DNA from 2 places in the Companilactobacillus sp. FL22-1 genome. Region 1 is predicted to be linked to the other one. Evidence: a T-box and tRNA genes for the amino acid it is inferred to sense, from the RefSeq annotation. Region 1 holds a T-box; the other holds one or more tRNA genes.

What was found. A T-box is a leader RNA that pairs with one kind of tRNA and senses whether it is charged. The one in region 1 lies ahead of asnS (asparagine--tRNA ligase), so its partner is inferred to be a tRNA-Asn.
Region 2: it has a tRNA-Asn gene. The T-box ahead of asnS (asparagine--tRNA ligase) is inferred to sense a tRNA for this amino acid. The anticodon was not compared.

Annotation. Positions count from the first base shown of each region.
Region 1 covers NZ_JBINJY010000008.1:1,737-18,736, forward strand. The annotation lists gene ACG72T_RS07750 (tRNA dihydrouridine synthase) at 1-858, opposite strand, end outside; gene ACG72T_RS07755 (histidine phosphatase family protein) at 1,073-1,681, shown strand; gene ACG72T_RS07760 (tRNA dihydrouridine synthase) at 1,837-2,835, shown strand; gene ACG72T_RS07765 (SemiSWEET family transporter) at 3,015-3,311, shown strand; gene ACG72T_RS07770 (SLAP domain-containing protein) at 3,574-4,173, opposite strand; gene ACG72T_RS07775 (SLAP domain-containing protein) at 4,507-6,780, shown strand; gene asnS (asparagine--tRNA ligase) at 6,838-8,229, opposite strand; T-box leader at 8,297-8,530, opposite strand; gene ACG72T_RS07785 (alpha/beta fold hydrolase) at 8,615-9,331, shown strand; gene ACG72T_RS07790 (hypothetical protein) at 9,416-10,111, shown strand; gene ACG72T_RS07795 (nicotinate-nucleotide adenylyltransferase) at 10,179-10,823, opposite strand; gene ACG72T_RS07800 (MalY/PatB family protein) at 10,879-12,048, opposite strand; gene ACG72T_RS07805 (DUF3737 family protein) at 12,049-12,915, opposite strand; gene ACG72T_RS07810 (ABC transporter ATP-binding protein) at 13,017-14,810, opposite strand; gene ACG72T_RS07815 (ABC transporter ATP-binding protein) at 14,803-16,560, opposite strand; gene ACG72T_RS07820 (lactate oxidase) at 16,755-17,000, opposite strand, start outside.
Region 2 covers NZ_JBINJY010000003.1:198,677-215,676, reverse strand. The annotation lists gene ACG72T_RS03895 (peptide MFS transporter) at 1-47, opposite strand, end outside; gene glpK (glycerol kinase GlpK) at 192-1,691, opposite strand; gene glpK (glycerol kinase GlpK) at 1,731-3,239, opposite strand; gene ACG72T_RS03880 (YfhO family protein) at 3,352-5,892, opposite strand; gene ACG72T_RS03875 (FAD-dependent oxidoreductase) at 7,081-8,436, opposite strand; gene ACG72T_RS03870 (NAD(P)H-dependent oxidoreductase) at 9,572-10,783, opposite strand; gene ACG72T_RS03865 (NADPH-dependent FMN reductase) at 10,794-11,402, opposite strand; gene ACG72T_RS03860 (FAD:protein FMN transferase) at 11,498-12,427, opposite strand; gene ACG72T_RS03855 (FAD-binding protein) at 12,561-14,381, shown strand; tRNA gene ACG72T_RS03850 (tRNA-Thr) at 14,577-14,649, opposite strand; tRNA gene ACG72T_RS03845 (tRNA-Asn) at 14,728-14,800, opposite strand; gene serS (serine--tRNA ligase) at 14,864-16,153, opposite strand; gene ACG72T_RS03835 (amino acid permease) at 16,503-17,000, opposite strand, start outside.

The DNA of each region.
Region 1 (17,000 bases):
GTGACCTGGGATACCCATGGCTACAAATTGATCGTAAAGATCTAATTGATAGCGTAGGAGATTCAGCAATTCATGACTCGAATGTTGCTGGGGTTCTTTTTCAAAGGCATATGGATTCATAAAAATCCCTCGACCAATCATAATACCATCAATTCCAGGATGATCTTTTGCCAATTGTAATCCTGCTTGATAGTCGGCAATATCACCATTGATCTGCAACAAAGTATCTGGTGCGTAAGTATCACGCATCTGGACCAATTGGTCGATCAACTCATAGTGAGCGGCAACCTTGCTCATTTCTTCTCTAGTTCTAACATGGACGGTCAAAACAGGAACTTGTTGTTTCAAGAGGAAAGGAATCCAGGTTTCAAATTCTTCAATCTGACTATACCCCAGTCGAGTTTTGACACTGACTGGCAGATCAGCCTTACGAGCGCCCTCAATAATCTCCTTGGTCGTATCAAAATGACGAATCAAATCACTACCACTATGATTTTTTATCACAGCAATATCGGGGCAACCCGTATTGATATCAATTGCCTCATAGCCTTGCTTTTTAACCTCAATTGCGGCTTTGGCAAAATCTTCGCCATTATTCCCCCACAGTTGAACGATTGGCTTAGGATCCTCTTTGGGGTCGATATATAAGCGCCCTTTGGTAGTTTCTTTTGCCAGTGGATGAGTAATACTCAAGGCATTAGTAAATTCGGTATAAAAAACATCTGGCGCTGCAGCTTTCATAACTACCCGACGAAAAACCGATCCCGTAACAGCCTCCATTGGTGCCAAACTAAAAAAAGGACGATTTTCACTCTTAGCTTTATTTGCAATGCGATTCCAGTAAGTTGACTGGGTCACAATCTCACTTCCATTCACAATTAATTCAATCCTATAAACTATACCGACTATCCATTAATGATTGCAAGTTTTAAGTTTAATTTTCTGAATCAATTTGCTCCATCTTAAAACTGATATCTAAATGAATTTTTCAACAATCAAAACTTTTATGGGTATAATATAAGAAGAAATGAAAACGTATTTATGGAATACTAAAATAATTTGGGGGTTCAAAATGGTTGAATTATATATTGTCAGACATGGTGAAACTGATACTAATTACACTGGAAAAATCAATGGTTCCGCTACCGATCTCGATTTGAATCAAACAGGTCGCAAACAAGTTAATTATTTGCTTAAATCTTTAAATATTAATGATTTTGATGAAGTTTATTCCAGTCCTTTAAAACGTGCCTATCAGACGGCCGAGATTTTGAACCAAAATGTTCACGAGATTCATACCGATGCTCGCTTGCGAGAAATCAATTATGGATCTTGGGACGGCTTGGTCGCAGATGAAGTCAAAGCAAAACATCCGGATGGCTTTGATGAAAATGGCTATATCACTGAAGACTATATTAAGTACGCCCAACAAGGTGAATCATATCAACAAGTTTGGGAGCGATTAGAAAGCTTTCTGAAAGATATGAAAGAAAAAGGCGATCAAAAGATTTTAGTTGTCTGTCATGGTTTCGTCACTAGATCATTGGTTAAATTAGTGACCCAAGTACCAGATATCGTCGATATTATGGAACCTGATAATGCGAGTGTCACCAAGTTGAAATTGTCGGATAGTGGACGTCGTTATTTGATTTATTATGGACGGTTGAGCGATATTAAATAATTAATCACAAATTAGGGATACTAATTGAAAGATTGGTATTTTTTTTTCTTACAACAAATATCATTTATAAAAAGCAATCATTAGATTCTACTCAAAGAAACTAGTAATATATAATGATATGGAATTAAACAATTAGATTAAAGGAAGTAATGAACGTGACAGAATCAAATTTTTGGCCAGAGATTGCTGCTAAAGCTCGGAAAGAACATCGGCCTTTCTTCACGATGGCTCCAATGGAAGCAGTTAGCAACACTGTTTTTCGCCAAGTAATAGCTAAAGCCTGCCCCCCGGACGTCTTTTTCAGTGAATTCGTTTATGCCAAGAGTATCACTGACTCCACTACCAAATTTCCTGCTCATGGACGACTATATATGGAACCTACTGATAAAATGACACCTGTCGTACAACTTTGGGGGAACCAGCCAGAGGACTTTGTGCTCGCCGGTGCTGCTTTAAAGGATCAAGGATTCAAGGCAATTGACATCAATACTGGCTGTCCTGACGGAACTGTCATTAAAAATCATGGTGGTAGCGACCTGATCCGTAATCCACAATCTGCCGAAGCTGTTATTGAAGCCGCCAAATCTACTGACCTTGCTGTCAGTGTCAAAACTCGCCTAGGTTACAGTAAAGCAGAAGAATACAAGGAATGGATTCCAGTGTTGTTGAATCAACACGTTCAATTGTTAACGATTCATTTGCGTTCAAAAATGGAAATGAGTAAAGTTCCTGCTCACTTTGAATTAATTGATGATCTAATCAAATTACGTGATGAAATTTCTCCTGAAACACTCCTCCAAATCAATGGTGATGTACCTGACTATCAAGCTGGTCTGAAACTAGCTCAAGAACATCCCGGATTAGATGGTATCATGATTGGCCGTGGCGTCTTTGCAAGTCCTTTTGCTTTTGAACCGAAACCCCAAGAACACTCATTAGATGAACTCCTAGAATTATTGAAAATGCAGCTTGATTTATTTGATGAGTTCTCAACCCACTACGACGTTCCCCGTTTCCCATCTTTAAAACGCTTCTTTAAAATCTATGCCCGTCCTGAACTGGGAGCGACTGATTTAAGAAACGCTATGCTTGATGCAAAAAGTACTGACGAGGTGCGAGAAGTTTTAAAAAATCGTGATCAATATCTAAACTAATTTGTTGAAAAGACTAAACCCGCAATGATTTATTTACATTGCGGGTTTTTGAATACAATTGTTTCCGTGAAACAGCGTCTTAATTGACAAGACAGTTTGTCTGATTTAGTGTAAATACACTGAATTATCTAATAAAAGAATTTTTGTCCAATTAAACTGATGACAAAAAAAGCTGAGAGATGAAAGGAAGTTATTATTTGCAGAAAATCAGTTCAGAAAAAGTAGAAAAAATTGGGACAGTGGCTAGTTTGATGTCAGTTTTGATGTATGTTTCGTACATCCCACAAATCATGTCAAACCTATCAGGATCTAAGGGTAATCCTATTCAGCCATTAGTTGCATTTATCAACTGCACGATTTGGACAGCTTACGGTTTGCTCAAGAAAGAAAGGGATTGGCCAATCGTCTGGGCTAATATTCCTGGCATTTTCCTTGGTGCAGCCACCTTCATCACTGCAATCTTTAACTTTGGATAATGAAAGACTATATTGATTGTTAGATATTGATGATACAATCAATTATTTTGATATTAGTAACTGTTATATTTAGTATTTTTAGGACAAAATCATCTTGGGACATGATAATACCTCTTTATATTTTCTGATTTTCGTTTCGCGGCAAAAATCGTGGTTATATTATAAAGGATATTATTGATGTCCTTTTTTTGATTGGTCTAAAAAAATCGTGTCAGTAGAAATAATCTACCAACACGATAAAGTTTAGACCCACTTTTCGTAATTAATAATCAGTGTGTGGAGTATAGCCAGGATTCAAATTTGGATCCATTTGCCAGTAATAATAAAAATCAGGATCAGATGTTGGCTCAGGCAATGGGTGGTTAAAAGTCATATGGCTAATTGGCACATAATCGTCATTAGAAATTTGAACATACTTCTTACCTAAACGGTTAACAATGTATTTACCAATTCTCCATTGAGAACCTTGTGGCAAAAAGGTATCAGAAAAATCATTTGACCTTTTGCTGATAGTAAGTGTTCCACTTGGTGTAGATACTGTTCCAATCAAAGCAGTTTGAGCAGGTTGTTGTGTAGCGCTACCATCTAAGCTCGAATCGGCTGCTTTCAAATACTCATTAGTTGCAACTTGATAAAAAGTTTCATTATTAATAGAAATTGTTTTACCAACAGCCCATTTAGTATTTGGAGCGAGCTCTCGATCAGTAATCAAACTTCCAGTAGATGTATAAAGTCTAGCTGGACCTTGAGTAGTGGTTGTGGCAACTCCAGAAGCCGAAACATCATTTTGCGATGTAGCAAGTCCCCCTATAGTTGCTATAGCTAAAGCGGCAAGCAAAGCTACAGATTTTGCAGTTTTCATAAAAAATCCCCCTTATAAAAGTTCATCCTATATTATGAACAATTTAATAATAGAGTAAATTTATCAGCAAATCAATATTAAAATAATTATTTATAGTTTCAGGTGATCCTCACCATATCGGTTTTTATTTTTATCCTAAATCACAAATTTATTTTCCTAAGGTTACAATAACTATTAAGCATATTATTTTTTATGTCTAATCATATTAGGAAATTATTTCTTACATATAATGATATATTAATGTCCTCACATAGAACTAGAATACGAATTGGATAGTAATTAAAGATAAAATTATACTTTTAAAAACAGGAAAATTTATTGTGAGGGATAATAATGAAAAAAGTACATTCTAATTCATACAAAAAATTTAATAAAAAGTTTATCGTAACTGCCCTCGGAGTAGCAGCTTTAGGAGTCCAATTAGTTCAAACTAATACAGCAAAGGCCGATACTACATCGGATTCAACTGGTTCATCTACTGAACAAGCAAGCAATGTTAACAAGAATGAAGCAGCAATCGCTGACAGCTCAAGTATCAAAGACAATGGAAATAGCAGCATCACTAATGAAACATCAAATAAGATGGATTCCAACGCTGGCCAAAATAATTCTGAAACTGACACAACCAAATCTGGTGTCGTAGCTGCTAGTGATGATATTTCAAATACTTCAACCGGTACAACAGCTGGAACGAATTTGGAATCATCAACCACTACTAATAATACAAATAATGGCTCTGACACCGATACCACTAAAAATTCAACTCAAGAAGCTCAACCTGTTGTTGATACTGCCACAAATTCTGACGATGTTTTGATCAATAATCCAGAAGTAAAGCCCCTTAATTATCCAGATCCAGTTAAGGCGGCAGTTTCTATCAGTGCAACTAATGACAAAGCCAGTGCAACATCTCAATCAACTGATGACAACAAAGATGACACTATAATTGTAGATGCACATGCAAAAACTATAACTGCAAATTACACGATTACCAATACCTCTGATAAGGCACAATCTGACTATGAAACAGTTTTGATGTTGCCAAAATATGAAAAAATGTATAATAATAATAGTATTCTGATGTCTGATGACACTGACCTAAAGTCCTACATTACCGGACTACCTACAGGGGCTAAAGTTACTTACCTAACAGACACTGGTGGCTACGCTACTTATGAGCAACATATCGCAGACGATCCTAATTTTAAACTATCCAGTGTAAATGAAATTAAGATTGTTCCATCTGGAACTTCTTTAGGAGTGGGTCAAACAATCAAGGTAACCATACCTCTTGTAAATAATAATAAGAGTACCACTCAAGCCCAAACCGCTACGCTTGGTGTTTATACATATACAAACTATTTTAGAGAAGCTTATTTAACAGCTTATTTTAAAGGTTTTAGTGATAATATATCTGGCAGTAGCATCAAGGGGCAATATCCAGCCGTAACTGTCAATCAGTTGAATGTTTCTTATACAGCAGCTGATAAAGAACTTCAAGATCAAATGCCTTCTTACATTTCTGGTAGCGATATCCAAATCAATAATTTTAATCAATCAGACAAGAACCAACTTGTTGATGCAAACAAAACTAATTGGACATATATCAGTGATATCTACGTTAACTTGGTTAACAACGGCATCACAAAAATTGCAAACAACGATGGCTACTCAATGCTTTTGAATCCTGACGGTTCACAGCAAACTGAATATTCATATATAAATTCTGGATCTCAAACTGGCCCCACTATTCATCCTAATCCTAACAATGAAGGCACTTCAGGTGGCTCTTCTATTGGAACAATTCCTGGCATTTATATTTCCATGAGACACGTCATTAATGCCTCCGATGGCACTACAAAAGTTGGTGAAACTTGGACCGCAGCAGACAACTTGAAATCAGTTCAAGACAACAATGATACCACTTTAACTGGTAATGATGCTGTCAATGCTGTTTCAACAACAATCACAGACAAAAATGGTGTTCTAAAAGATGGTAAAGTCGTCAAGGCTGGTACGTTCACTGTTACTTATACTTACAAGCTAAAAGATGGTACTCCTATCATTAAGACAGTCACCGTTACTGCAGACCCTGCAAAGAATAACAATTCTGGATCATCTACAAATAATTCTGGCTCTTCAAATAACTCAAGTGGAACGTCAACTGACACAAGTGATCCACTAATTTCACCTAACTCACCTGAAGACATTAACGATGTTGACCGTTTAGTTTCTACACATCCTAAGTTGGGCAATGTCACTCTTTACACGCTTGAAGTGTCAAAAGTTCAAAATCGTAGTCTAAAACCCGCGACCGACTGGTTCAGTGATAAAGAAATGAGTTTCGGTGGTGATACATACTATCGTGTTGCTACTAACGAATGGGTCAAAGCAGCGAGTGTTTATGTCTATGAAAATAGAAATATTGTTATCCAAACTAATGCAGATCAACAATTAGTTGACTCACAAGGCAATAACATTACAAGCCATGAACTTCTTGCTAACACTGCATGGAGAGTAGATCGTATCGCTTATATCAATGGTAAAACTTACTATCGTGTTGCCACAAATCAATTTGTTCCAACCGATGCCGTAACTGTTTTATAAAATCCAGCGAATTAAAAAAACGTAAAGCCCAATGACTTTACGTTTTTTCGTACCTAATTAAAATTCAGCATTACCTGGTGTTCTTGGATAAGCAATGACATCTCTGATATTTTCCATACCAGTAATGTACATAACTAATCTTTCAAAACCAATACCAAAGCCTGAGTGAACTGTACCACCGTACTTACGCAATTCTAAGTACCACTTGTAGTCTTCTTCGTTCATATCAAGTTCAGCCATTCTCTTTTCAAGCTTATCTAAACGTTCCTCACGTTGTGATCCACCGATCAATTCACCAATTTCAGGAACTAACAAGTCAGCAGCGGCGACAGTCTTACCATCGTCATTAGCACGCATATAGAAGGCTTTGAATTCCTTTGGATAATCAGTAATGAAGACTGGCTTCTTGTAAACTTGTTCTGAAAGATAACGTTCATGTTCGGAATCAAGATCAAGTCCCCAATATGGTTTAACTTCAAATTCAACGTCAGTTGCTTTTTCCAAAATATCGATTGCATCTGTATAAGATACATGAGCAAATTCCTCACCGGCAGTTGCCTTCAAGCGGTCGATCAAAGTGTTATCAACGTTTTCGTTCAAGAAATCAAGTTCTTCTTTAGCATTGTCCATAACGTAGTTGATTACGTATTTCAACAATTCTTCTGAACAATCCATTTCATCTTGCAAGTCTGCAAAGGCCATTTCTGGTTCAATCATCCAGAATTCGGAAGCATGGCGTCCAGTATGGGAATTTTCAGCTCTAAACGTTGGGCCAAATGTGTAAACATTTCTGAAAGCTAAAGCAAATGGTTCAACTTCAAGTTGTCCAGAAACGGTCAAATTGGTTTCCTTTCTAAAGAAGTCTTCATTGTAATCAACTTTACCTTCATCAGTTTTAGGGACGTTGTTCAAATCTAATGTTGTAACTTGGAACATTTCACCGGCACCTTCAGCATCTGAACTAGTGATGATTGGTGTGTGAACATAAACAAAGTCATGTTTTTGTAAGTATTCGTGAATGGCAAAGGCTGCTAGTGAACGAATACGGAAAACGGAATAAAAAGTATTTGTTCTAGGACGCAAATGAGCGATCGATCTCATAAATTCATATGAGTGTGCTTTCTTTTGGAGTGGGAAGTCGGGATCTGATGCTCCTTCTTCGACAACTTCAGTTGCATGAATTTCGAATGGTTGTTGAGCTTTTGGCGTTAAAGCTAATTCACCGACAACTTTGATTGTTGTACTAATAGGAAACTTTACAACTTCTGCGTAATTTTCCATATCGCTAGTAATAACGACTTGCACATTCTTGAAGAATGAACCATCGTTTAGTTCAATAAAACCAACACGCTTAGAACCTCTAATTGTTCTGATCCAACCTGATACAGTGATCTTGTCACCATCAGCAAATTCTTTTTTGTATAAATCTTTCACTAAGACATCTTCCATTGTTATTTCTCCTTAATTCTTTGGAATACTATGTGATGAAATGAAAAAAAGATCCTCCATCCCCAGTAAAAGGGACGAAAGATCTTTCCGCGGTACCACCCAAGTTTTTTTATAAAAAACACCTCAAAGTACATCAAATACTTGCCAATTATAACGTACTGGAATACGTCTGAACCTACTCTCGAAATTTCAGCCAGAAGACCAAAGATGTTTTTCCTATATACCGACACGCCAAGTTCTCACTTATCTTGACTCCCTGTGGATAAAGTACATAGTACTCCTTCTTTTCAATATCTAAGATATTTTTATTTTCTTAAATGTAGCATATTTTCATAAGGAATGTAAAGTACAATATTATTAGAAATAATTGAAAATGGAGGAAAGCATGAAAAAAGTCTCAAAATTTTTGCTTAGTTTGGGTATATTTCTAATTATTCTAGTTATCGCCAGTATCAGTTTCATTAAAATCAAGGAGTATCCTCCCTCCGTCTTAGCCAACAACGCCGCCAAAGAAAGCACAGTCGTCAGCAATACTATCAAATTTCAAGGCGATGATACCAAACCAATGATTATCTTCTATCCTGGGGCCTTAGTTGACCCTAAGAGTTACAGCATTTGGGCGCAAAAAGTAGCTCAAGCAGGCTACAGCGTTTACATTGTCAGATTTCCATTAGACTTGGCAATTTTAAATACGAATGCAGCAAATAAGGTTCAAAACAACCAGCCTTACATCATCGGTGGTCATTCATTAGGTGGTACGATGGCCTGCCGTTACGCTAAGAATCATGCCGACAAGTTAAAAGGTGTCTTCTTATTAGCCAGCTATCCTGAAACTGAAGGTGATTTACATAAGATCAAAATCCCCGTCCTCTCCGTAACTGCTTCAAGAGATGGAGTTTTAAACAGAGCAAACTACCAAAAGGCCAAAAAGCTGTTACCAGCCAATACAGATTTTGAACAAATTGCTGGTGGCAACCATGGTGGTTTTGGAAGCTATGGATTACAGAAAGGTGATCACAAAGCTCAGATCAGTAACGTAAAACAACAAAATATTATAAGTTTATTACTAATAAATTGGCTAAATCAGGAAATCAGTAGTTAATTTAAAGCGTTTTCATAAAAAGCCACAAAAGCGGATACATTTTTGTTATACTCAGGTTAGTCGTTATCATTTTTTGGGGGAAATATGACTATATTAGTAAAGAAAGACATCAATCTATCAACCGCTGCCACATCATTTCTTCAAGAATATCTTGAACACATCCAAGCGGTTAATCAAAAAGACATTTATGAGGGTTTAAATAACCACCAAATTCTAAAGAATAAATTCATCTTTAAAATCTACCAATTAGAAAATCTTGATTTAGCGCATGTTGACACGCATTTCGATGGCAAACAACTCCAAGTTTTTGCGAACATTTGGAATGAAGAGTCAACAAATATTGGCTCGATAATCTTGGACGACGACTTAAAGTCTGCACTCAAGCAAGATTCTTATCCTACCCTTTTGATTCATGGTGGCCCTTTTAAAGAGGTTGTCACGGATGAATATGGTGATGACAAAATCGTCGACGGTGTCGAACCATACCATCTAACGCTAGAAATTCATCAAAGCGAGCCACGTAACAGTTCGATCCAGAGGTTAGATACCGCCTATCATCAAGCTTTTAAGACTGAAAATAGTTTAGTCAATTTTGCTAAAAACTTAATTAGATGTTTTGCGGTCTTAGGCTTAATCATGGGTCTGGGCTTTATGTACTTCGGCTTTTTATTGACTGGCGTCTTAGTAATCATTGCTTTTTTCGGATTCAATCTATATACTCTACTGCTTGCTGACACGCATAGTAATGCCAACGTATCGCAACAACGAATCAACCCTTAACAGTAATAAAGAGAGGACCTAATTCACACGAATTAGGTCCTCTCTTTTTGATTAATAGCCAATTAGCTTATTTACGATAAATTCCTCGATCTTTAATATACCAAGCAACATCGTCAGGAACAAAATATTTCAGCGACTTTCCTTCACGAACCCTTTGCCGAATAACTGTTGAACTAATTTCAATCACGGGCGTATTGACCCACATAATTGGGAAATGAGACTTTTTCTCAAATCCTTTTCGACAGACACCGACGAACTGAACTTCCTTGACAAGTTCATTGATATGGGACCATTTAGAAAGATTCTCAACCATATCATAGCCGACGATCAAGTAATATTTCGTATCAGGATGACGCTGTTTTAGTTTATTGACCGTTTCATAAGTATAACTGACTCCACCAAGATCGATATCGGTCATATCTAGCTCAAAGTGAGGATTGTCTCTGATTCCAAATTTTACCATGTTGATTCGATCATCGACACTAACTTTGGGAATATAACGACTGATTCCTTGATGTGGCGGTACTTTATCGGGAATAAATAAAATCTTATCCAAATCCAATTGTTCATAAACTTGTTCAGCAATCATCAAATGACCATTGTGAATCGGATTGAACGGTCCAGCCAAAATACCGACATGCTTCTTATGTCCAGTCGTTTGTAATTGGGGCTGGACTTTTGGTTTAGTAATAACTGACGTTGCAGCATTCATAAATTCACCTGCTTTAAGAAACTATTTTCAGTTATTATTATAGTCTAAAATCTTATTATTTTTGATAATCTTGAATTGATTTTTGCAGCCGCGTTAAACCATCTTGAATCATAACCTGTGGACTGGCAATATTCATGCGGATAAAGTGTTGACCATCGCCACGATAAACTGAACCGGGATTAACGATCAAACCGCTGTCTTGACGAATAAAGTCACTCAAAGCTTGTGAATCTTGCGTGAGCTGTCCCACATCAAACCATAACAAGTAAGTGGCTTCACTGGGAACTAATCTAATTTCAGGAAGCTTCTGTTCTACAAAATCAGTTACTAATTGCCGATTACTCCGTAATTGTTTTTTCAAAGCTTTTAACCAGGCATGTCCTTCATTGTAAGCAGCAATCGTTCCGGGAACAGCTAGAAGATTGGGTTCAGCCAATTCTTCACTATTCAACCCCCGGTTAACTTGGGCTCGCAAGTTGGCATTTGGAACAATCAAAGTTGCTGCATGTAACGCCGCTACGTTGAACGTTTTGCTTGGTGAAACGGCCACTACCACATTATCCAAATACTTAGTCTCAAGTCCAAAGAGTGGCTGATAATCCTTAGAAGTTAAAGTTAAATCGCCATGGATCTCATCGCTAAATAATTTAACTTGGTATTGCTGACACAATTTAGCAATTTTGGTCAATTCTTCAATACTCCAGATTTTACCGATTGGATTATGGGGATTGCAAAGAATCATCATATTAGTCAAAGGATCACTTAACTTTTCTTCCAAATCAGCAAAGTCAATCTGATAAGTCAGGCTCTTTTGGTCGTAGACTAAGTCGTTTGAAACGATATGACGCCCATTATTTACGATCGAATTGTAAAAGATATTATACACCGGAGCTTGAACTAAGACATTGTCGCCTAATGAAGTCAGTCGTCTTACTGCCGAAGAGATAGCTGGTACAACACCGGTCGCAAAGAGCATCCAGTCAGTTTCTGGCTTGACATGATGTTCTGTCTGATACCAGTTATCTACTGCCTGGAAATATTCATTTGGAATCTCCTCGTAACCAAATAAGCCCATTTTAACTTTTTCTTGCATGGCCGCGATGATTTCAGGGGCTGTGGGAAAATCCATATCGGCGGTAGTCATTGGTAATTCATTAGTGCCAACATCCCACTTAGAAGAGTTGCCGCCACGGACACGATTTAGAGTTTCAAAGTCATATTCCATCTAAACACCTCGTGAAGAACTTTTTTCTTGAACTTGAATATCGGTTGCTTTTGGATCGATCTTAGGATCATCAAAAATAATCTCATCGACTGATTTCACTTTGATCAAACCGCTGATTGGATTCTTGATACTCATCAGACCGGTAGTAATTTCAGCCCTTATATTTGAACAGTATTCAAATGCCAAATCGGTTCTCAAGACTTTACAATTGACCATCTTTAGACCATCGATATAACAGAGTCCTTGATCACTTTCAATTGTACAATTGATCAACGTAATATTCTTGGTGTTCCAAGCTAAATATTCACCACTGATCTTGGAATCATAAATCGTGACATTTTCACAATTCCAAAAGGCATCTTTAGAGACAAAAGTTGAATTATGAATTTCAATATTCTTCGCACCGTCAAAAACATAGTTACCTACTACATTAAGATTCTCGGCATAGATATTGTCACTATCTTTACCAAAGTAATCTCCATTAACTTGAACATCTCGCAGATCAATATCGCTACACGTCCACAAAGTCTCTTCAGCATCAGCAAAATGAACATTTTTGAGCCGAATATCAGTTGCTCTCCGGAACAACTTAGGAGCCTGCAAAGCCGAATTATTGATTTCAATATTATGTGTATACCAAATACCAGAACGGGACATAGTTTCAAAAATACTGTTGGAAACTTTGATGTCTTTGGCATACCAGAGTGGATATTTCCACTTGAATACTACATTATCTAGGGTTAAATCTGAAACTTCTTTCAATGGTGATTCACCTTCACCAAAGGTTGTATCTTTAATATCTGTAGCTTGAATTTTGAATAGTGGACGTTCACCATCAAAAAAGCCTTCTGAAATTTGTTTTCTCATCTAAGTACTTCCAATTATTGATTTATGATTTTAGTTTAAGGTTTAAAAAGAAATATGTTAAATACTCATCTTAAATAGTTAATCATGCTTTTTACTTATAATTAATTTAAATCATCGTTTTGTAATTCATACAATTGTGCATAGTGACCACCTTTTGCCAACAATTCTTCATGCGTACCTCGTTCGATGATCTTGCCTTGATTCAAGACTAAAATCTGATCAGCATCCTGAACGGTTGATAAACGGTGAGCCACTGCAATTGTAGTCCGGTCGTCACGCATTTTAGCAAGCCCTTGAGTAATACTCTGTTCCGTCTGAGGATCGATATTAGCCGTCGCCTCATCAAGAATCAATACTTTGGGATTTCTGACGATGGTGCGGGCAAAGGATATCAATTGTCTTTGACCGGTTGAAAAACTAGCTCCTCTTTCACTTACTTTAGCATGATATTTATTGGGAAGTTTTTGAATAAAATCATCAGCGTCGACAAACTTTCCTGCCTGCTCAACTTGTTGTTCCGTAATTTTCTCATCAAACATCCGAATATTCTTTGCAATATCACCGTAAAATAAATATGGTTCTTGAATCACTAAGCCCAAATTCTGCCGCAATTCTTGTGTTGAATAGTCTCGAATATCATGACCGTCGATCAAAATCTGACCTTCACCAAACTCGTAGAATCGCAGCATCAAATTGATAATGGAACTCTTTCCACTTCCGGTGTGTCCTACAAAAGCTACTGTCTGCCCTGGTTGAACGGTAAAATTAATATCCTTTAAAACTGGCTTACCAGGGACATAACTAAAGGTCACGTGGCGAAATTCAATTTTACCAGCTGTGATCTTCAACTGACTGGACTCATTTTGCGCTGGAGCAGCAGTTGGATTATCAAATAGCTTCATGATTCGATATCCGGCCACGAGACCATCTTGGTAAAAGGACATGTAATTCATCACATCGGCCAAAGGATTGAAGAAGTTCTCTTGGTAAGATATAAAAGCATAGATCACACCAGCTTGGACGACCAGATGCATACTTTGCCAGCCAAAACCGCCAAGAGAAATTACTTCGGCCAAAACAAACATCAAGCTGATCGTAGGATAGAGTAACAATGAATTGACATTGATCATCTTATTTCTCATTTGAAAATAAGCTCCGTTACGATCTTCAAATTCGGCAATCATTCGCTGTTGTTGACCAAATTGTTGAATAATGTTGATCCCCATCAATGATTCGTTCAACTTAGTATTGATCTGACTCAAGTACTCCCGTAAATGTTGATAAATGGTGAAACTCAACTTTTGATATAACATGATCAAGCTATACCAAATAATCACAAAAAAGGCTGTCGCCAGTGCCAAAATTGGTTTAACTGTCCACATTGCGATAAAGGCTGAAATCATCGCAAAGAAGGCCAAGACCAAGGTTAAAAATAACATCCAAAAATCGTAAAGCGTCTTTGTGTCATTGGTAACTCGGGATACGATTGAACCTGCGGGCGTCGTATCGAAGTAATTTAAACCTAATGTATGTAATTTATGAAATAATCTGCTTCGAATTTTTTCGAGAGTTCGTTCAGCTCCCATAGCAAAGGCAAATTCTTGGATAAATTGAACAATTGCTTTGATGATAATACCAATCGCATAAACAGTTGCAAAGCCAATGATTATCTGCAGACCAGTACTCTGTTTCGATAAGTAATTATCCATATAGTATTGCAACATTCTTGGTAACAAAACATTGATCACGCTCAACAGCAAGGCAAAAATAATAGCAATTCCAAACTGACGCTTAAATAACCAAGCAAATTTAAAGAGGCGTTTTAAAACTTGTCGTTGATCTTGCTTAGTTAAAGTAGGCATCTCGTTTGGATTTTTTTTATTCGGATCATTCATGATTTAGCCTCCCCTCAATTTGAGCTCGGTGAGCTTGAAGATTATAAGTATCGGCATACCAACCGGCTTGTTCCAATAGTTCTCGATGATTACCTTGTTGGAGGATAGTTCCGTTTCCAATTACTAAAATTTTGTCAGCATTTTCAACTGAACTTAAACGACTGGCAGCAATAATTGTCGTACCTGTTTGGCGATTTTTTTGTAATCGCGCTTCAATATTGCGTTCAGTCTTGGCATCAACCGCTGACAAAGAATCATCCAAAATCAACATCTTAGGATCACTCAAAATAGCTCTGGCAATATCTAAGCGTTGTTTTTGGCCGCCTGACAAAGAAACCCCTAATTCACCAACTTGAGTATCGTAACCTTCTGGCATACGGGCAATATCTCCATCCAGGTCAGCAATATGACTCGCCGCTTCAACTTGTTCTTGAGTTGCGCTGATATTGGCGAATCTCACATTATCACGCACCGTGGTCGAGAACAAAAAATTAGTCTGAGGAACATACCCAATTGTGGCCAAATAACTTTCCAAGTTATATTTGCGAATATCGATCTGTCCGACTTCGATTTTTCCGTCGTAATGATCAAAATCACGCATTAACAAACTAATAATGGTCGATTTACCACCACCAGTTGGTCCAACAATTCCTAAAGTCTGTCCTGGTGCTAAGTCAAAGTCGACATTACTTAAAGCAACTGCCTGATCATCTGGATAGTGAAAAGTATTGATGTCAAAATTTAAAGTCGCATTGGGTACAGTCGTCAGAGCATCTTTGGGTTGAACCAAAGATGACTTCTCTTGTAATAATTCATTGATTCGGTCATAACTAGCAGAACCTCGCTCCAATAAATTAAACAAACTTCCGACCGCATACATTGGCCACATCAATTCGGCCATATAAGTAATAAATGAAACTAATTGACCAATCGTAATTCGGGAATGTAACACTGCCAAGCCACCAAAGATGATGGTGATAACATAAGACAACCCCATAATAACGGTCGTTAGTGGATCAAACAGCGAATCCAACCGATAAGAACGTTTATTAGCTTTGATATTCTGGTCAACATATTTATCAAAGTCCGCCTCGTCCTCTTTTTCCTGACCTAAAGCTTTGAGAACCTTGATTCCGACTACACTCTCTTGAGTCTTATTATTGATACTGGAAAAAGCAGCTTGGGAATTTTTAAAAGCAAAATGAACCTTCTTCCCTAAAACATTTGCCATGACAGCTAATAATAACATGGGCAAAACTGCTAATCCGGTCAATTGCCAGTCGATCAATAATCCCATCGCTAAAATCATTGAAGAACCCGTTATCAAAGAATCGGCTAAAGTTAAAATACCCGGTCCGGCAACATCTCTGACCGCATCAATATCGTTAGTCGCATGCGCCATCAAATCCCCGGTTCGCCACTTCTGGTAGAAAGTTGTATCCATCCGCATAAAATGCCGAAATAACCGGCTCCGCAAATCCCGCTCCAAAACATAAGAACTGCCGAAGATCATTTTTCGCCAGACAAAACGCAATAAATATTGACCGATCCCCGTAACTATTAGAATTACTAGATTAATTATTAGGAAACGTTGCGTCATATTCTTCTTGCTGACAGCATCGACAATATCCCCGATGATCCGTGGTGGAATAACATTACAAATTGCCACAAGAATTAAGGCAATTACACCAAGTAAATACTGCTTCCATTGGTGTTTAAAAAACCAACTTAATCGAGAAAAAATCCCCATATTTATTTCACCACCTTTATAAACTTTGTTCTTTACTTTACACCTTAGAGCTCACTTTAACTCAACAAATTTCTCAAATGTCTCTAAAAAAATTAAATTTTTTCACAGAAACCAGTCAATTTTTGTTTTTTTGGCAATATAAAAAGCCTCGGATTTTCCGAGACTCTTTGAGTCCACTATTAAATTTTTTTAACTTAGTCTAGTAATTCAGTATTCTTAACATCGTTAATAGTCTTTGTGCCTGCTAATTGCATAGTAATTGAAAGTTCTTTGTTCAGATGTTCAATTACATCAGTAACACCTTGAGCTCCACCAAGATTCAAACCATAAATAATTGGACGTCCGAGTGCTACTAAATCAGCACCACTTGCCAAAGCTTTGAAAACATGTTCACCCCGACGAACTCCACTATCGAAGATAACTGGGACTCGTTTGTCAAC
Region 2 (17,000 bases), on a different contig from region 1:
AGACCGGTCGGTTGACCGAAGAAACCTCGATCTTTTTTCTCGTCCATTAAAATTCTCCTCACATTACACAATGAATGAGTTAATATTAAGCTTTTCTCTTCCTTATGTCAAAACATTTTTTAATAAAAGCTCTGTTATCCCTTATATATCAACGAATAAAAATAAGAGCCTTTTAATATAGGCTCTTAATCTTAATGGTGCTTAAAGGCCTCTGTTGCCATAACTGCATCTTTCCATCCAGCGTAAAGATTGGTTCTCAAATCTTCAGACATTTGAGGTTGATACGACCTACCAGTTTGATAGTTCTTCTTAATGTCATCAAAATCTTTCCAAAAACCAACCGCCAATCCGGCCATAAACGCCACACCAAGTGAAGTTGTTTCCAATTCTGCGGATCGTTCCAAAGGAGTATTTAAAATATCGGCTTGAAATTGCATCAAATAATCATTAGCTGAAGCCGCTCCGTCCACTTTCAAAACTTCAATCGGCATCCGAGCGTCAGAGCGCATTGTCTCGATGATATCCTTAGTTTGATAAGCAATCGCCTGCAAAGTAGCTTTGACCAAATCCTTATCAGTCGTCCCCCGAGTGATACCAAAAATCGTCCCATGAGCTTGGTTATCCCAATATGGGGCACCCAAACCAGCAAATGCAGGTACGACATACACTTCATCTTGACTAGTTGAGACCTTCGCAATTTCAGAAGTTTCAGGAGTGTTGCTAATTAAGCGCATATCATCCCGTAACCATTGCAACGCAGCTCCGGCCACAAAGACACTTCCCTCTAGGGCATAGCTAACTTTTCCATTCAGACTATAAGCAATTGTCGTCAACAAATTATTATCCGATAAAGCTGGCTTGGAACCAGTATTCATCACCGCAAAAGCACCCGTTCCATAAGTATTCTTGACCATTCCCTTTTCAAAAGCCATTTGTCCAAAGAGTGAGGCTTGCTGCGAGCCGGTCATACCTGTGATTGGAATCTCAGAACCATAAAATTGATAATTCTTTGTTATACCAAATACTTCTGAATTGGATTTCACTTCTGGTAACATCTGACGCGGGATATTAAATAATTCTAATAATCCATCGTCCCACTGCAAAGTATTGATATTATAAAGCATTGTTCGACTGGCATTGGCAGCGTCTGTGGCAAAGTTTTCACCATCAGTCAGCTTCCACAATAACCAAGTGTTAACGGTTCCAAACAATAACTCACCATTTTCAGCCCGAGTTTGTGCACCTTCGACATAGTCTAAGATCCAACGAATCTTCGTAGCTGAAAAATAAGGACTGATAATCAAGCCCGTCTTTTGATGAATCTCGTCACGATATCCCTCTTTGATCAGATCATTAGCCATTTTAGCAGTTTGGCGACTTTGCCAAACAATCGCATTGTAGATTGGTAAGCCAGTCTTTTTATCCCAAACGATTGTTGTTTCACGTTGACTGGCGATACCAATAGCCTTGATTTGGGCTGGTTTAATACCTGAATCGATCAGAGCAGTCGCAATCGTTGTTTGGACCGCATTCCATAATTCATTAGGATCATGTTCGACCCAACCTGGATTAGGCAAAATTTGTTTGATTGGGTGTCTAGCCATCGCAACTTTTTTACCGTTATGGTCAAAAACAATTGCCCGTGCTGTAGTAGTTCCCTCATCAATTGCTAAAATATATTCTTTCTCCATCTCTAACTCCTAAACACCAAAAAAGGCGAAATCCGCCTTTTACTTTCTTACTTTATGCTTAAACTTTCTAGTTGCACTGACAGCTTCTTGCCAACCTTCATACAGATAGTCAGCTTTTTTAGCATCCATTTCTGGTTCAAATGTCGCCCCAGTAGCATATTGTTGCTTAATATCATCTAGGTTATCCCAATAGCCTACTGCTAGTCCAGCTAAAAATGCAGCTCCCAAGGCAGTCGTTTCCAAATCCTTGGCTCTTTGAACTGGAGTTTGTAAAATATCAGCTTGGAATTGCATTAGATAGCGGTTATTGGCAGCCCCACCATCGACTTTCAAAGTTGGGATCTCAATACCTGTATCCTGCTTCATAGTTTCAATAACGTCACGTGATTGATAAGCTAACGATTGCAAAGTGGCCTTGATAAAATCATCTTTAGTCGTTCCACGAGTTAAGCCAAAGACTGCCCCTCGAGCATCGGAATCCCAGTAAGGTGCACCTAAACCAGTAAAGGCTGGTACAACATACACTTCATCGTCATCACTTGAAGCCAAAGCAGCTTCTTCAGATTCCGGAGCTGTATCAACCAAATGCATTGCATCACGCAACCATTGGATAGCTGAACCAGCTACAAAGATACTACCTTCCAAAGCGTAGTAAACTTTGCCATTGATACCATAACCGATGGTCGTTAACAAATTATTATCAGATAGCTTAGGTTTTTCACCAGTATTCATCACGATGAAAGCCCCTGTACCATATGTGTTCTTTACCATTCCTGGTTCAAATGCCATCTGGCCAAAAAGTGCCGCCTGTTGGTCACCGATCATACCAGCGATAGGAACTTCTGAACCGTAGAAGTGGTAGCCCTTAGTTTGACCATATACTTCAGAATTAGGCCGAACCTTTGGCAACATAACTTTGGGAATATTTAGTGCTTTTAGAATTTCATCATCCCATTGAAGGTCGTGAATGTTGAATAACATCGTCCGACTGGCGTTAGAATAGTCGGTCACATGGGCAGCACCACCAGATAACTTCCATAATAACCATGTATCAATTGTTCCAAACAAGAGATCGCCGTTTTCAGCTCGTTTTTGAGCTCCATCGACGTGATCCAAAATCCAACGAATCTTTGTAGCTGAGAAATATGGATCGATCAGCAAACCAGTTTTTTCGTGGATCATCTCACCAAGACCAGCATCTCTCAATTCATCAGCGATGTCAGCAGTCTGTCGACTTTGCCAGACGATCGCATTATAGATTGGTAAACCGGTATTCTTGTCCCAAATGATTGTCGTTTCACGTTGATTCGTGATTCCAATCCCCTTGATCTGCTTTGGCTTGATACCAGATTCGATAAAGACCGTCGCAATCGTTGACTGAACTGCATTCCAAATCTCATTAGCATCATGTTCAACCCAGCCTGGTTGGGGAAAATGTTGTGTGAATTCACGTTGTGCATCGGCAATTTTAGTGCCTTTTTGGTCAAAGATAATTGCTCGAGTACTTGTCGTACCTTCATCAATCGCCATAATATATTCGTTAGCCATCATTTCACCTCATTTTAATGTAAACGTTTCATATTTGAATAGTATAACATCTGCAAAATTTTGCAAACTGTTATCACTTAATTTTTAATATTTTGTTGTTATATTCATTTAATTAAAACAATTTTCTCTTTTTTCTTTCAATACAATTAAAAGTGGCGAACAATCCTACCGATAAGATTGAGATGGACCAACCCAATTTCAATCCAGGAACTCGATAATTTAAAGCCACCTGATGCTTTCCGGCTTTGAGATTTACTGCCATTAAATTATCGACCACTTTATGAATTTTAGCTTTTTTACCATCAACCTTAATGCTCCAACCGTCATCGTAAGGAATACTGAATAGCATTGGCGAATCTTTGGCAACATCGATGGTTCCGCGAACTGTATCGTGATTCAATGTTGATGTGATCTTCAAAGAATTAGCTCGGAATTTTTTAAGGGAGGCTAAGAAGGCCGTTTGATCAAGTGATTGGAAGTAACTTGGATTTAAGTCTAAGGACTTATTGGTCATAATTTTGACGTCGACTTTTTCACCAGTTTTGAAATGTCCTAAGCGTAAAGTGGCTGCACTATAGACATTCATTGAAGCTGTTTGGACTCGTTTGCCATTCACATAAATTTTAGCGGTATCATAGTTCATCGGCGACACATAAAAATACAGCGGTCCACTAGTTCTTGTCGTCAATCGATAGTCATAAAGCGTCTTTTTCCCTACATCAGTTTGATCCATACTGCTGATATCGACATTTTTCAAATACTGATAACTATTACCGTTCAAAGCTTGCCAAAGTAAATCTTGATTAGTCAGAGCTTGCTTAGTGTACATTTGAAAATCATAGACATTTTTATCAACCAAAAATCCCATCGATGGTGCGCTATAATTTTCTTCAACGTGATAATGATTATCCCACTGCCGGATTCGATAATAGACTCCAAACAGAGCATTCGTTAAATTAGTTCCTCCATAGTAACTGATTCTTCGAACATTCAAACTAAAATATCCTAAATTGTGCATCATCTGCAAAGTGTCTTGGTTCAAAGTCGAACTATAGAGGCTCAAACCATTGATATTGAATAAAATAGGGTCGTTATAATTATTATATTTTTCCGGAAAAGCTTTGTTCAACCCTGATTTGGAAACGATTATTCGATGGCCCAATTGTTTTCGACCTTTAATATTTTTCAGGATGTCATTTTCCTTAACGAACTCTGCTCGATATACTAATTGATTGCCTAAACCGGCGGTACTGATTACCGCATTAAAGTTTGCAATCACTTCGAAGACGATCATCAACAACAATAAATTGATGACTTTTTGATTCCGATTTAACCCTAAAAGAATCAGGCCACTGACGATCACACAAACGATACTTAAGAAGAAGTAACGGCCGTCATATTGTCGATTTGGGGTACCGAAGCCGAGTTTCTCGATAATTTTGGGCAAGAGCCATTCTGTAATATAACCGATTGAAATCAAGATCCCCGCTAAACAAGTGCCTCTGACGACGGTATTCTGATCGCGGTAAACGCCGGCATCAAATGCTTTATAGGCCATAAAAACACAAACGAAGGAAAAAATAAAACTATTGCGAAATGGAAAACCAGCGGGGTTTTGGAACATGTGCCAAACCGTGTTGAAAGTCGTCACAAACATACTGATCAACAAGGCTCCAATCAATAGTGATGCATACCATTTATCTTTGTTGCTGATCTTGTTACTGACAAAATAACTCAATAGTAAAATCAAAACTGTCGAAGTCATAAAAACTGACGGACCATGTTCGAGTCTTTGGTCAAAAGTATTGCCGCCAATTCCTAATTGTGTCAATGCCTCTAAACCAAAACGAGCTGAAGGTAAATAATTCCACAAATTAAACGAAGTCTTCGCCGTCTTCATCATTCCGACCAAAGTTGGAACCAAGACTACCATTGAACTCAAGCCTGCCAAAACCGAAGTGATCAAATAATTTCTAATGATCAGCCACTTATTGTTAGCTTGGAATAGTTTATTCTCCAGACCAATATAGACGAAAAAACAAACCGAAAAAATACAGAGCATGTAGCCCAAGTAATAATTAAAAATAATTGCTAAAAGTAAGGAAACATAATAGAGCACGTAACGTTGCTGTTTAATCAGCTTTATCACCCCGACCGCAACTAACGGCAACATGATCAAAGCATCAAGCCACATCAAGTCGTAAAAATATGACGCCACAAAACCACAGAATCCATAAGCGACTGTGAACATGTAATTAGCGAAAAGCGTTTTATTGAAATAGCTTTTTAAAAAGTAAGCCATCGTAACGCCCATCGTGGCAATCTTTAGCATGATGATAATGTTTGCGGCCGCCGGTATCCCTTGTGGACTAAACAAAACGATCAATAAATTAAATGGTGACAACAAATAATAGCTTATAACCGGGAAAAAGTTATCTCCGAGTGATTGGCTGAAGAGATACAAGTGTAAATTACCCGAAACCAACTGCCGTCTGAGCTCAGTTAGAAAAGCTAAATATTGTGTCCCTAAATCACTACTCAAAAAATTATTGCTACCAAATGGGACTAAGCCTGAATAAGCAAATATAAATGAAATAATAATTAGGTTTAATAAAAACGCTCCAAAGTAATACAGGGCATGACGTTTCGACATAATTTTTCTCCTTCAATACTAATCAAATAATATGTGATAATGGCGCCAATTGCAAAAATGACGACAAAAAAAGAGCTTGCATATGCAAGCTCTGTCATCATATTTGTTTTCATATTTGTTTACCTCGGACTAATTATTATTTGATTTTGTTTTTGAATGTGAATGGTTTTGATTTTGTATTTTGTATTTTTGATGGTTTAGTTTAAAAATTTCTTTTCGTTGTAATTTCTGATCATCTTAGTGCAAGCTGCATCTAAGACGGAGACACCCGTTAGAACGAGAATTGGATGTTTTTTCATATTTTTCACCTCGTTTTTTGTATAGCCATACTTGACTATGTAATACATAATATCTGGATATTATGAAGTTGGTCGTAGGAAATTATGAACTTAATGTGAAGTTTCTTGCTTGGTTGATTGGTTGGTTGGTTTGGTGATGCTTTGGTATTGGTTCACTGCCGGCTTCCGTTCGGCTCTGAGGGGTCTGGAACGCCATGGGCATCGCTTTGAACCAATTGAAGTTCGCAATTGTTTCAAAGTCGAGCCTTGTTCTAAGTGTGCTTCGCCCACTAAGAACAATTTCATGGCTGAGACCCCTCAGAGCTCTCACTACAGCCTAGAATGTTAAAACATATTTGGATATCCCTCAAGTGAACAGGTTCAAGAGATAAAACAAGTTCAAAGGCAATAGCAAGTTCAAAGGCTAAAGATTAAAGTCAAAAACTTAAATCCTTAAAAGATAAAATGAACCAGTGTCTTTAAATGAATTAATATCTTTGATAGAAATTAAATAATGTATTGAATTGATATAGATAAAAGTCAATTCAATACATTTTTTTGTCTTGTCCTTTATCTTTTGCCCTTAAGCACCGAGGTTTTCCAGCTTCCACTCCTACCGAGCACAATCAAAAATGTGGGGACCCCTATATATATCACTAACAAATCAAATATGCAGTAACCCAAGTCAGGAGCGGAAGTTCTGGGGGATATCAGTGGTGAAATTTTACTTAATTGGCGAACCTTGCCAATTTAGTAAAAGGTCGAGCTTGAAGACAAGCGGTTCTCTTGGCTCCAAGTCGGCCCACCACGTTCCATATCCCCCAGAACTGGAGCGGATGACGGCAGTGAACAAAAAAAACACTGCACAAAAAAAAGCAGCCTTTCGGCTACTTAATTATTAATATCGTTGCTAATCAGTTACTTTTACTGAGTCAGCTTTTTCTACGGCAGCTCCAGCTAATGCACTGACATAGTTGACTGGCTTGTCAAAGTTTGGTTGGAACAAGAAATCAACCATTGATAATTCATCGATCGTAACGTTCTTTTGAATAGCTAATGATAAGAGGTTGGCAGATTGTGAAACGTCGTACTTACTTGTCAAAGCTCCACCAAGAACTTCTCTTGTTTCTGGATCCCAAACTAAGTTCATCAAAACTGGTGTAGTTGTCAACATGAATTCTGGACGGTAGTTATCTTCCAATGAAACTGTTTCAACTTTCTTGCCTAAAGCTTCGGCGTGAACTTTTGTCAAGCCACTGGCAGCATATGTTCTGCCAAACAATTCAACAGCTGAACTTGCTTGTGTACCCATGTATGCTTCGGTATCTTTTTCGATATTCTTACCTACTAAAATACCTTGACGTACGGAGTTAGTTGCTAATGGAATGTATTGATTGTCTTGAGTTGGGTTGTAGAAGACTGAAGCGGCATCTCCGGCTGAGAAGACGTCTGCTTTACTTGTGTGCATATATTCATCAACAATCAAAGCTCCATTTGGTAATGTTTCAAATTGATCTGAGAACATATCAGTATTAGGACGGAAACCAACGCACATAACGGCAATATCGGCTTCATATGAGTTCTTATCAGTCTTAACAATAACGCTGTGATCTGTTTCTTCGAATGATTGAACTTTTTCATTCAAGCCCAATGTAACGTTGTGATCACGGTAATCTTGTTCTGCTACTGCTGACATATTTGGATCTAAGTTCTTTGCTAAAACATCTGGCAAAGCATCGATCAAGGTTGTTTCTTTACCAAGTGTTGAATAGCCTTCTGCTAATTCGGCACCAATATATCCAGCACCGATAACGATTGCGCTCTTAATATCAGAAGCATTTTCCTTTAATTCTGTAGCGTTAGTCCAGTTCTTGCAGAGTTTTACTCGACTTGAATCAATTCCAGGAATTTGTGGAACGATTGGAGCAGAACCAGTTGTAATAACTAATTTGTCATAAGGCTGTTCAAAGGTTTCGCCGCTAACTAAGTTCTTAACTGATAATTTCTTAGCGTCAAAATCAATGTTAGTTACATCATGTTGCATGTGCATGTGAGCACCCATTTCTGTCAAAGCTTCTGGGCTAGCATAAAACATCTTATTAGGGTCTGAAACACGGTCACTGACCCACAAAGCAATCCCACATGATAAGAATGAAAGGTTATCATTACGTTCAAAGACGGAGACTTCCCAATCTGGATGCTCCTTTAAAATGTTCATTGCTGAAAATGTTCCAGCATGTGTACAACCTACGATACTAACTTTCATAATTGTAGCCACCTTTTTTACGTTATATTTACATTATAGTTAACATTTTAACATAATTAAAGCGTTTACATACTATTTAAAAAAATATATCTGGATTATAAATATTTGAATGTTAATTATAATTGCGTAACGTTATTCCTCATTTTCTCTATATCTGTGTATTAAGTATACAGGCGCCGAAAAAACTAGGTTACCATTATAATTGCACAAATAGTAGAATTTGTGTGTTTAATTATAAATAAATATTTTTATCAAAATTGAGTTACACTGTTTAAACACCTGTGGTATATTGTAATCGTGAAAGAGGTAGAGATATGAAAAATGCAAATTCCTTCTTTTTTTAACTCTTAATGTAGTTAACGGTACATCCTCATATCGTTAATCTTAAAAAGCTTACTCGCCTGGAAGAAAATTGCCCCCCTCAATCAATTTCCTTTCAAGGCGTATCCCATTATAATAATTACTTTGAATGCTTTCATTAATAACAAATCCCTCTCTATTTGACAATTTGGAAATCTCACAAGCGTTCATGTCTTACCTCCGACACTACTGGTAATGCTGCTACACATTCTTGTAGTAAAAAAAACAAGCCCGTCCCCCCAAGATGAGCTAGTTTTTTTTTGCCATTTTTTAATGTTTAGGCTTGAATCAGATTTATAAAAGAAATTTTTTCAAATATGAATCTTTCTGTTTAAACATATGTGGTATATTAATAACTGTGAAAGGGACAAAGATATGTAAATGCTATTTCTTCCTTTTTTTAACTCTTAATGAAGATAAGCGGTACATCCTCATACTGCTTACCTTATGCTTAACGCATTCTGAAAGAAGATTGCCCCCCTCAATCAATTTTCTTTCACACCCTCAAATGCGTATCCCATTACAATAATTTACTTTGAATGCTTTCATTAATTAACAAATTAATTAACAAATCCCTCAAATCCCTCTCTATTTGACAATAATATGGAAACCTCACAAGCATTCATATCTTTTCCCTGACACTACTGGTAATGCCGTTACACGCATGGTGTAACAAAAAAAACAAGCCCGTCCCCCCAGACAGGCTGTTTTTTTTTGCATTTTTTTCAATATTAATTCGAATAAAATCAGACAATTATCATTAATTCGTTTTGATTTAGTGCTTTGAAGCACTCGTTGTAGCATCGACTGTTTCGGTTTTAACTTCTGGTTTCTTAGAAGCACCGGAAGTTGCATCTAATTTAGCATCTGGATCCTTAACTAACTTTTGACCGGTAGCTTTGAGATATTCGTCAACGATTGGTTTTAGATCGACGGCCCACTCATTAACACCTTTGTAGTTGCCTTCTTCATCATGCATTGCTTTGTAATAATGCATAACATGATGCTTTTCTTCGTCGCCACCAGGGACAGGCATTGAAACTAAGTCCGTTTCGCCAGTTCTTAGAGCGTTGATAACTTGCTTAACATGTGTGATGACACGTTCGATGCTTGGATGAACTTTATCTAAACCATCACCCACTTGATCAGGAGTTCTTTTAGCTAACATCTTTTCAGTTGGCAAGAATTTATTGTAATAAATAAATTGATTATTCTCATCGACATAAGTCAATTCAATTGGAATCGTCTTGAGGAAGTAATTCAATTGATTAACTGTCAATAAACCACTATCTAATTTAACGTAAGTATTGCCGTCAACTGCATTGACCTTTTTAGCAGCCTGATCCAACCAATCATCAGCATTCATATCGATACCTTGAACAGTAGTGTCTGTTCCTTTCTTACCACTTAAATCTTCATCTTCGTATCCATTTGTTTGTCCCATCATATTAATCACCTTCGCAAATTTAACAAATTTTTCTAACGTTGATTGTAGAAAATCAATCGTTCGTTGATCCTTTAAATCATCATTTTCATCAAAAGCTTCTTTAACATTTCCTAACAAAAATTCATTCCCTGGCATAACGATAGCGTTGACACCGGGTGCCTCAAGAATCTGACGTAAGTGTAATTGTGCTCTGGAAGAACCTTGATTATGATATGAGGCTCCAACGATCATCACTGGCTTGCCATCCAAAGGATGAACTTCATAAGATAGCCATTCGATCACATTCTTTAACGCTGACGTGACGGTATGATTGTGTTCTGGTGTGGCCATGATAACTCCGTCAGCAGCACTGATCTTGCGGCATAAATTTTGAATTGCTTCACTGTTTGTTTGATCATCATCTTCATTGAACATCGGTACATCATTGATATTCAACAATTCGATATCAGCAACTCCTGCAAAATGTTTTTCCATAAATTGTAGTAACATTCGATTATATGATTGATCGGCAATCGATCCTGCTATTCCAACAAATTTCATCGTTTTCCCTCTAATCTTTGTCCCAGGAGAATTGTTCAGCCTTTTTCTTGTTGATGTCATGGGCATGATTCAATTCTTTGGAAATATTAACGAACTGTTCAAAGTCTTTAAAGAGACCATCCAATTGTTCAACCAATTGAACATCTTTTAAATCTCCTTTATCGTCAAACGCTTGTAATGAATGGCCTAATAAGAATTCAGAACTAGGCATGATCCGAGCTTTTAGTTCAGGTGAATCTAAAATCTGACGCAACTGAGCTTGGGCTCTTGATGATCCTAACGAACCGTACGAAGCACCGGTGATCATTACTGGCTTATCGACAAAGGGATGGATTTCATACGATAACCAGGCTAAGAAACTAGTCAAAGCGGCGGGAATCGAATGGTCATATTCTGGCGTTGAAATTATCACTCCATCAGCAGCCTCGATTCGTTGAGCAATTTTTTTGATTCCCTCAGGAATGTATTGATCAGCACTCTTCTTATAGATTGGAAAGCCTGCAATTTCAACTATCTCAATCGTAGCTTGATCTTGAAAATGTCTTTGCATATATTTTAGCAATTCCCGATTAGTTGATTGACTGGCATTGGTTCCAACAATAGCAATAAACTTATTCATATCATCATCCCATTTTCTATATATTCTCAAGTACATTGTAAAATGATTCACGAATAAAATCAATATAATTTTGTAATCGCTTTTATGTACAAAAATTATATTAAATGAAAGCTCGTCAACAGGCCACTAGTCACATGCGTCTGCAAATCTTTAGTCACAAAAATAGCCTCGATTCCAGGTTGCGATTCTATCAAAGCAGCTCCTTTTTCCATGCCTTGATAAAAGCCAATAGTAGACCAAATCTCGCCATCAATTGAACGATCACTCACAATCGTGACACTGGCCAGATTATTACTGATCGGATAACCGGTCTTGGAATCAAACATGTGGTGATACTCGTGACCATCGATAACTAACTTCCGTTCATAAATTCCAGACGTCCCAATCGACTTTGCCTTAGTTTGAATCACACCTAACGATACATCCCTTGGTGCAGTTGGATTTTGAACCCCAATATTCCACAACTTGTCAGCGTGCTGGCTTGGTCCAACTAATAAGACATTGCCACCTAAGTCAATGATGCCACTTTCTACACCACGTTTTTGCCACAACGCTTTAATACAATCGGCGATATAACCCTTAGCGATTCCGCCCAAATCAATCTCCATACCCTTTTCCAACAAAAAGACTGAGTGCTGTTGGTCATTAAGAAGGATTTTTTCTGGATCAATAATTTTTAGGCGTTCCTGAATAGCTGCATCTGTTGGTTTATTAGCACCCTTGAAGCCAATTTTCCACAATTTAACCAACGGTCCAATTGCGACATTGAACCCTAGATGTTTGCGACTGACCAAGACAGCTTCCTTAATCAGAGCATATGTATCCACAGGAACCTCGACTGCTTTGATCCCGGCGTTGTCATTGATCGACATGACCTCTGATTTAGTTCGATTGACAGTCAACTTATCTTCAAAACGCTGAATCAAGTTATACCCCGCCTCCAAATCATTTTCGGTGGCAGGCGTCGCAACTGATAAATTTATGACCGTTCCTAACGCATAATAACTCTTATTGATTAGTCCCATGATACTTCCTCAATTCGTTTCTAAATTCTTTATAGCAGTGAAACATGTCGTTTTCAATAATGAGAACTTATTCACAATGATTATATTTAGAGTTATATTAATCATAACATTGAGAGGAAATGGAGTGAGTGAAATGTTTGCAGATTCAAATTTAAAATGGAACGCAACTTATGATGTGATTGTCTTAGGATTCGGTGGTGCTGGAGCTTCGGCAGCTCGTTTTGCCGCAGATAACGGAGCCAAAGTTCTCATTACTGACTCAGCACCCGAAGGTCACGAAGGTGGTAATACCCGTTATGCAGGACAAGTTATTTCATCTGGTGATGATCTTGAAGATTTACGTAAGTATTACGAAGATTTAGCTTTCCCTTTGTCATATGATCACGATTTAATGGATACTTTTGTTCAAGGTCTCTATCAAATTCCTAATTATTTGAGTAAATATTTAGGCGTAACGCCTTTTATTATGGGTAAACATCCCGATTCACCAGTCTCAAAAGCCTTGTACTTCATGGCACATGAATACCCCGAATTCCGTGGTCAAAAGACTCATGAACTAGTCGCAGTCCACGAAGGAGTAGCTGACTCGGCACTGTGGAAAAATCTTCGTCAACAAGTCCTCAACCGAGCCGATCAAATTGATGTCTTGTACCATACGCCAGCCAAACACTTGATACAAGATCCTAAGAATCACGCCATTGTTGGTGTCCAAATCGAGCGTAACGGTCAACTATTGAACGTCCAAGCTAAGAACGGCATCGTTATGGCAACAGGTGGCTTTGAAAACAATCCGCAAATGGTCGAGAACTACTTAGGCGAAACTAGCCTCAATCCTATTGGCTCACTCTACAACAAGGGTATCGGCATTAAAATGGCCAGTGAAGTTGGTGCTAAACTCTATAATATGAATAATTACGAATCATATGGCATTTTCCATGGACTCACGCCAAAACCTAAAGCCGGTCAACGTTCACAATTCTTACCATTCGATTGGCCCGCTTTCCATCAAGGCAGTTTAATCGTTGTTGGCGATGATGGTACTCGCTACTTCGATGAAAATGAGATGCACCGTCACGGACACATTCAAGATCACGGAAACTGGCGGATTCCTTTGGCTCAACGTCATCCGTTCGTTATCTTCGACCAAAAGAAGTACGATGAATTAGCTAATGATAAAGACGCCCCTTACCCAGAATTTTTAGACTCAGTTGTTAAAGCTGACAACCTGACTGCTTTAGCAAAAGTCCTCGATGTCACAGTTGAAAAACTTAGTCAAACAATCAAGGACTTCAACCACTTTGCTGAAATAAAGCATGACTATGCCTTTAACCGTGACGCTGATACCTTGAGTGCCTTTGATGATGGTCCTTACTACGCTTTGGCCATGGTACAAGGATTATTGAATACTCAAGGAGGTCCGGTTCATAATTCTCAAGCTGAGGTGCTGGATAATGACGATACGGTGATCCCTCATTTATACGCTGCCGGTGAATTGGGTAGTTTAATGGGACGCCAATATAACGGTGGTAGTAACCTAGCCGAAGATTTGATTTTTGGAAAGATTGCCGGTGAAAATGCTGCTAGTCTTAAAAAAGAAATTGCTACACCGACAGTCGATGCTCAAACTTCTGCCAGCGTTCACGAATCCGGTCTTGGTTCAGATATCGGTGAAGAAAACTATGAGACTAAAGAGAATCAATATATCGGTAAATCGACTGCTGGGATGGGAAATGAAATCGTCGTCCGTGTTACCGCTGAGAACAAAGATGATATTCAAGCAATCGAAGTCCTAAAGCAAAGTGAATCCGATGATTATGGACTCAAAGCAGTCAAAGAATTACCACAAGAAATCGTGGCAAAAAACTCCGTTGATGTCGATTCAATTTCCGGTGCTTCTGCTTCTAGCAAAGCTATCAAAGAAGCTGTCGCCAATGCTTTAAAGCAAATTAAATAATTACTCAAACTATGAAGTTAGAACATAACTGTGGGACAAAAGCACAATTGCTTGTGCTTAGACTAAATAGAGCGGCAACTCGATTTTGAGTTGCCGCTCTATTTACATTAATACTTGTTTTTAGCAGGGAAAATAAAAAAAGAGAAACACTAAGGTTTCTCTTGGGAGTTTGTTACATCAATACTTTATCAAGAATGCCGTCTGCAGGAGTCGAACCTGTGACCGCCGGTTTACGATACCGATGCTCTACCAACTGAGCTAAGACGGCTTAATAAAAAGATTACATCTAATCTCATCAACTAGATGTAATCTATGGGACACCTAGGTAATTCCTAAGTATTTATAACTCCGGTTGTCAGACTCGAACTGACGACAACCTGATTAACAGTCAGGTGCTCTACCAACTGAGCTAAACCGGAATAATTTAATAGCTCTTAACAGAACTATTAAATCTTATCAATTTATAGACTTAAGGTCAATAACTATTTGGCATTTTCTTTAGTAATTTTAGTTACGCCACCCATGTATGGAACCAAAACTTCTGGGATTGTCACTGAACCATCTTCATTTTGATAGTTTTCAAGAATTGCAGCTACAGTACGGCCGGCAGCAAGTCCAGAACCATTCAAGGTATGAGCCAATTGTGTCTTACCATTGGCATCACGATATCTAATATGTGCTCGACGTGCTTGGAAGTCCAAACAGTTAGAACAACTTGAAACTTCACGATACTTATCTTGAGCAGGCATCCAGACTTCAAGGTCATAAGTCTTAGCGGAACTGAAACTAGCATCCCCACTTGAAAGTACGATCACGTGATATGGAAGGCCCAATTGCTTCAAGATATTTTCAGCATTAGCAGTCAATTTTTCCAATTCATTGTATGATTCTTCAGGTTTAGAAACTTTAACCATCTCGACCTTATTGAATTGGTGCATTCTGATCAAGCCACGAGTATCACGTCCAGCAGAACCAGCTTCAGAACGGAAACAAGGTGTCAAAGCTGTAACATACTTAGGCAAATCTTTTTCGTCCAAAATCTTATCGGCAAAGTAATTTGTCAAAGGAACTTCGGCTGTTGGAATTAAAGTCAAAGGATTTTCGTCAACCATAACCGTATAAACGTCTTCGGTAAACTTAGGAAATTGACTAGTTCCAAACATTGCTCCATTGTTGACCAAATATGGAGGGATAACTTCGGTATAACCTTCTTTTTGATGTTGATCCAACATAAAGTTATAAACCGCACGTTCAAGCCGAGCACCCATGCCGATGTAGTAAACGAAGCGTGATCCAGAAACCTTTGTGGCTTGTTCAAAGTCAAGAATTCCTAATTCTTCACCGATATCCCAGTGATGACGAGGTTTGAAACCTTCCTTAGGAATCGCACCAACTTTTCTGATTTCAACATTAGTACTATCATCAGGTCCAACTGGAACAGAATCATCAGGAATATTAGGTAGGCGGACCAAAATGTAATTCATCTTACCTTCAGTTTCTTCCAAGTCAGCATCGATTTTCTTAATGTCAGCTCCAACTTGTTTCATAGCAGCAATTTCATCACTAGCGTCTTCTTTATTACGTTTCTTGTTAGCGATACCTTGGGAAACTGTGTTTCTCTTTTCCTTCAAAGTTTCTGTTTGAACTAACAATTCACGACGTTTTTTATCATATGATAATAGTTCGTCAATTTCATCGCTTTTTACACCACGAGAAGCCAACTTGTTTTTGATCCATTCAGGGTCTTTTCTGATCAATTTAATATCTAACATAAACGCTCTCCTTTTACATATCAGTAATAACTTAATTTACTGTCACCATTTTGATTCAACCAAAACTGTGGCAAAAAAATCTTGAGAAAATAAAAAATGGCCGAATCATCCCTCTAAAGGGACGAATCGGCCATTCGCGGTACCACCCAGCTTCAGCGTATACAAATACACTGCACTTTCAGATTTTATCGGATCAACCCGAACGGCATTACCCGTTGCTAGAATGCTGGAATATATAACCATCACGATTTTCACCAACCATCGCTTCTCTGAAAGGTTTTTGAGTAGGCACTCTTTAAGCTTTTTAATATTCTTCGTTAATCATAATTTAATTTAGATCAAATTTCAACTAGTAGTCAGTGCCTCTTTTAGTTTCTTCGACATCAATATCTTCTAGTTTTAAGAATTTGGTCTTATATCTAATCTTGTAGTAAGCCCAGCAGATGAACAAAATAATCAATCCACTGTAGCTGATCAAGAGTCGGCCAAAGTTAAAGTCAACCATCGAACGAACATCTTGACCTAAGATGATGATGATTCCCAAGACAATGGCCAATAAAGGACCAAATGGGAACCACTTAGCTTTATACTTCAAATCGTCCAAGCTATAGCCCTTATACAGATAAGCTTTTCTGAAACGATAATGTGAAAAAGCAATTCCTAACCAGGCAATGAATCCAGTCAAACCAGAAGCTGCCACTAGTAATTCATAGAACGAATCACCATACAAACTCGTAAATAATGCAACTGCACCAACCAATGCTGTCAAAATCAATGAATAAACCGGTACTCCACGACCATTAGTTTTTTGAAAGGCCTTAGGTGCCATGCCGTTCTTACTCATTGA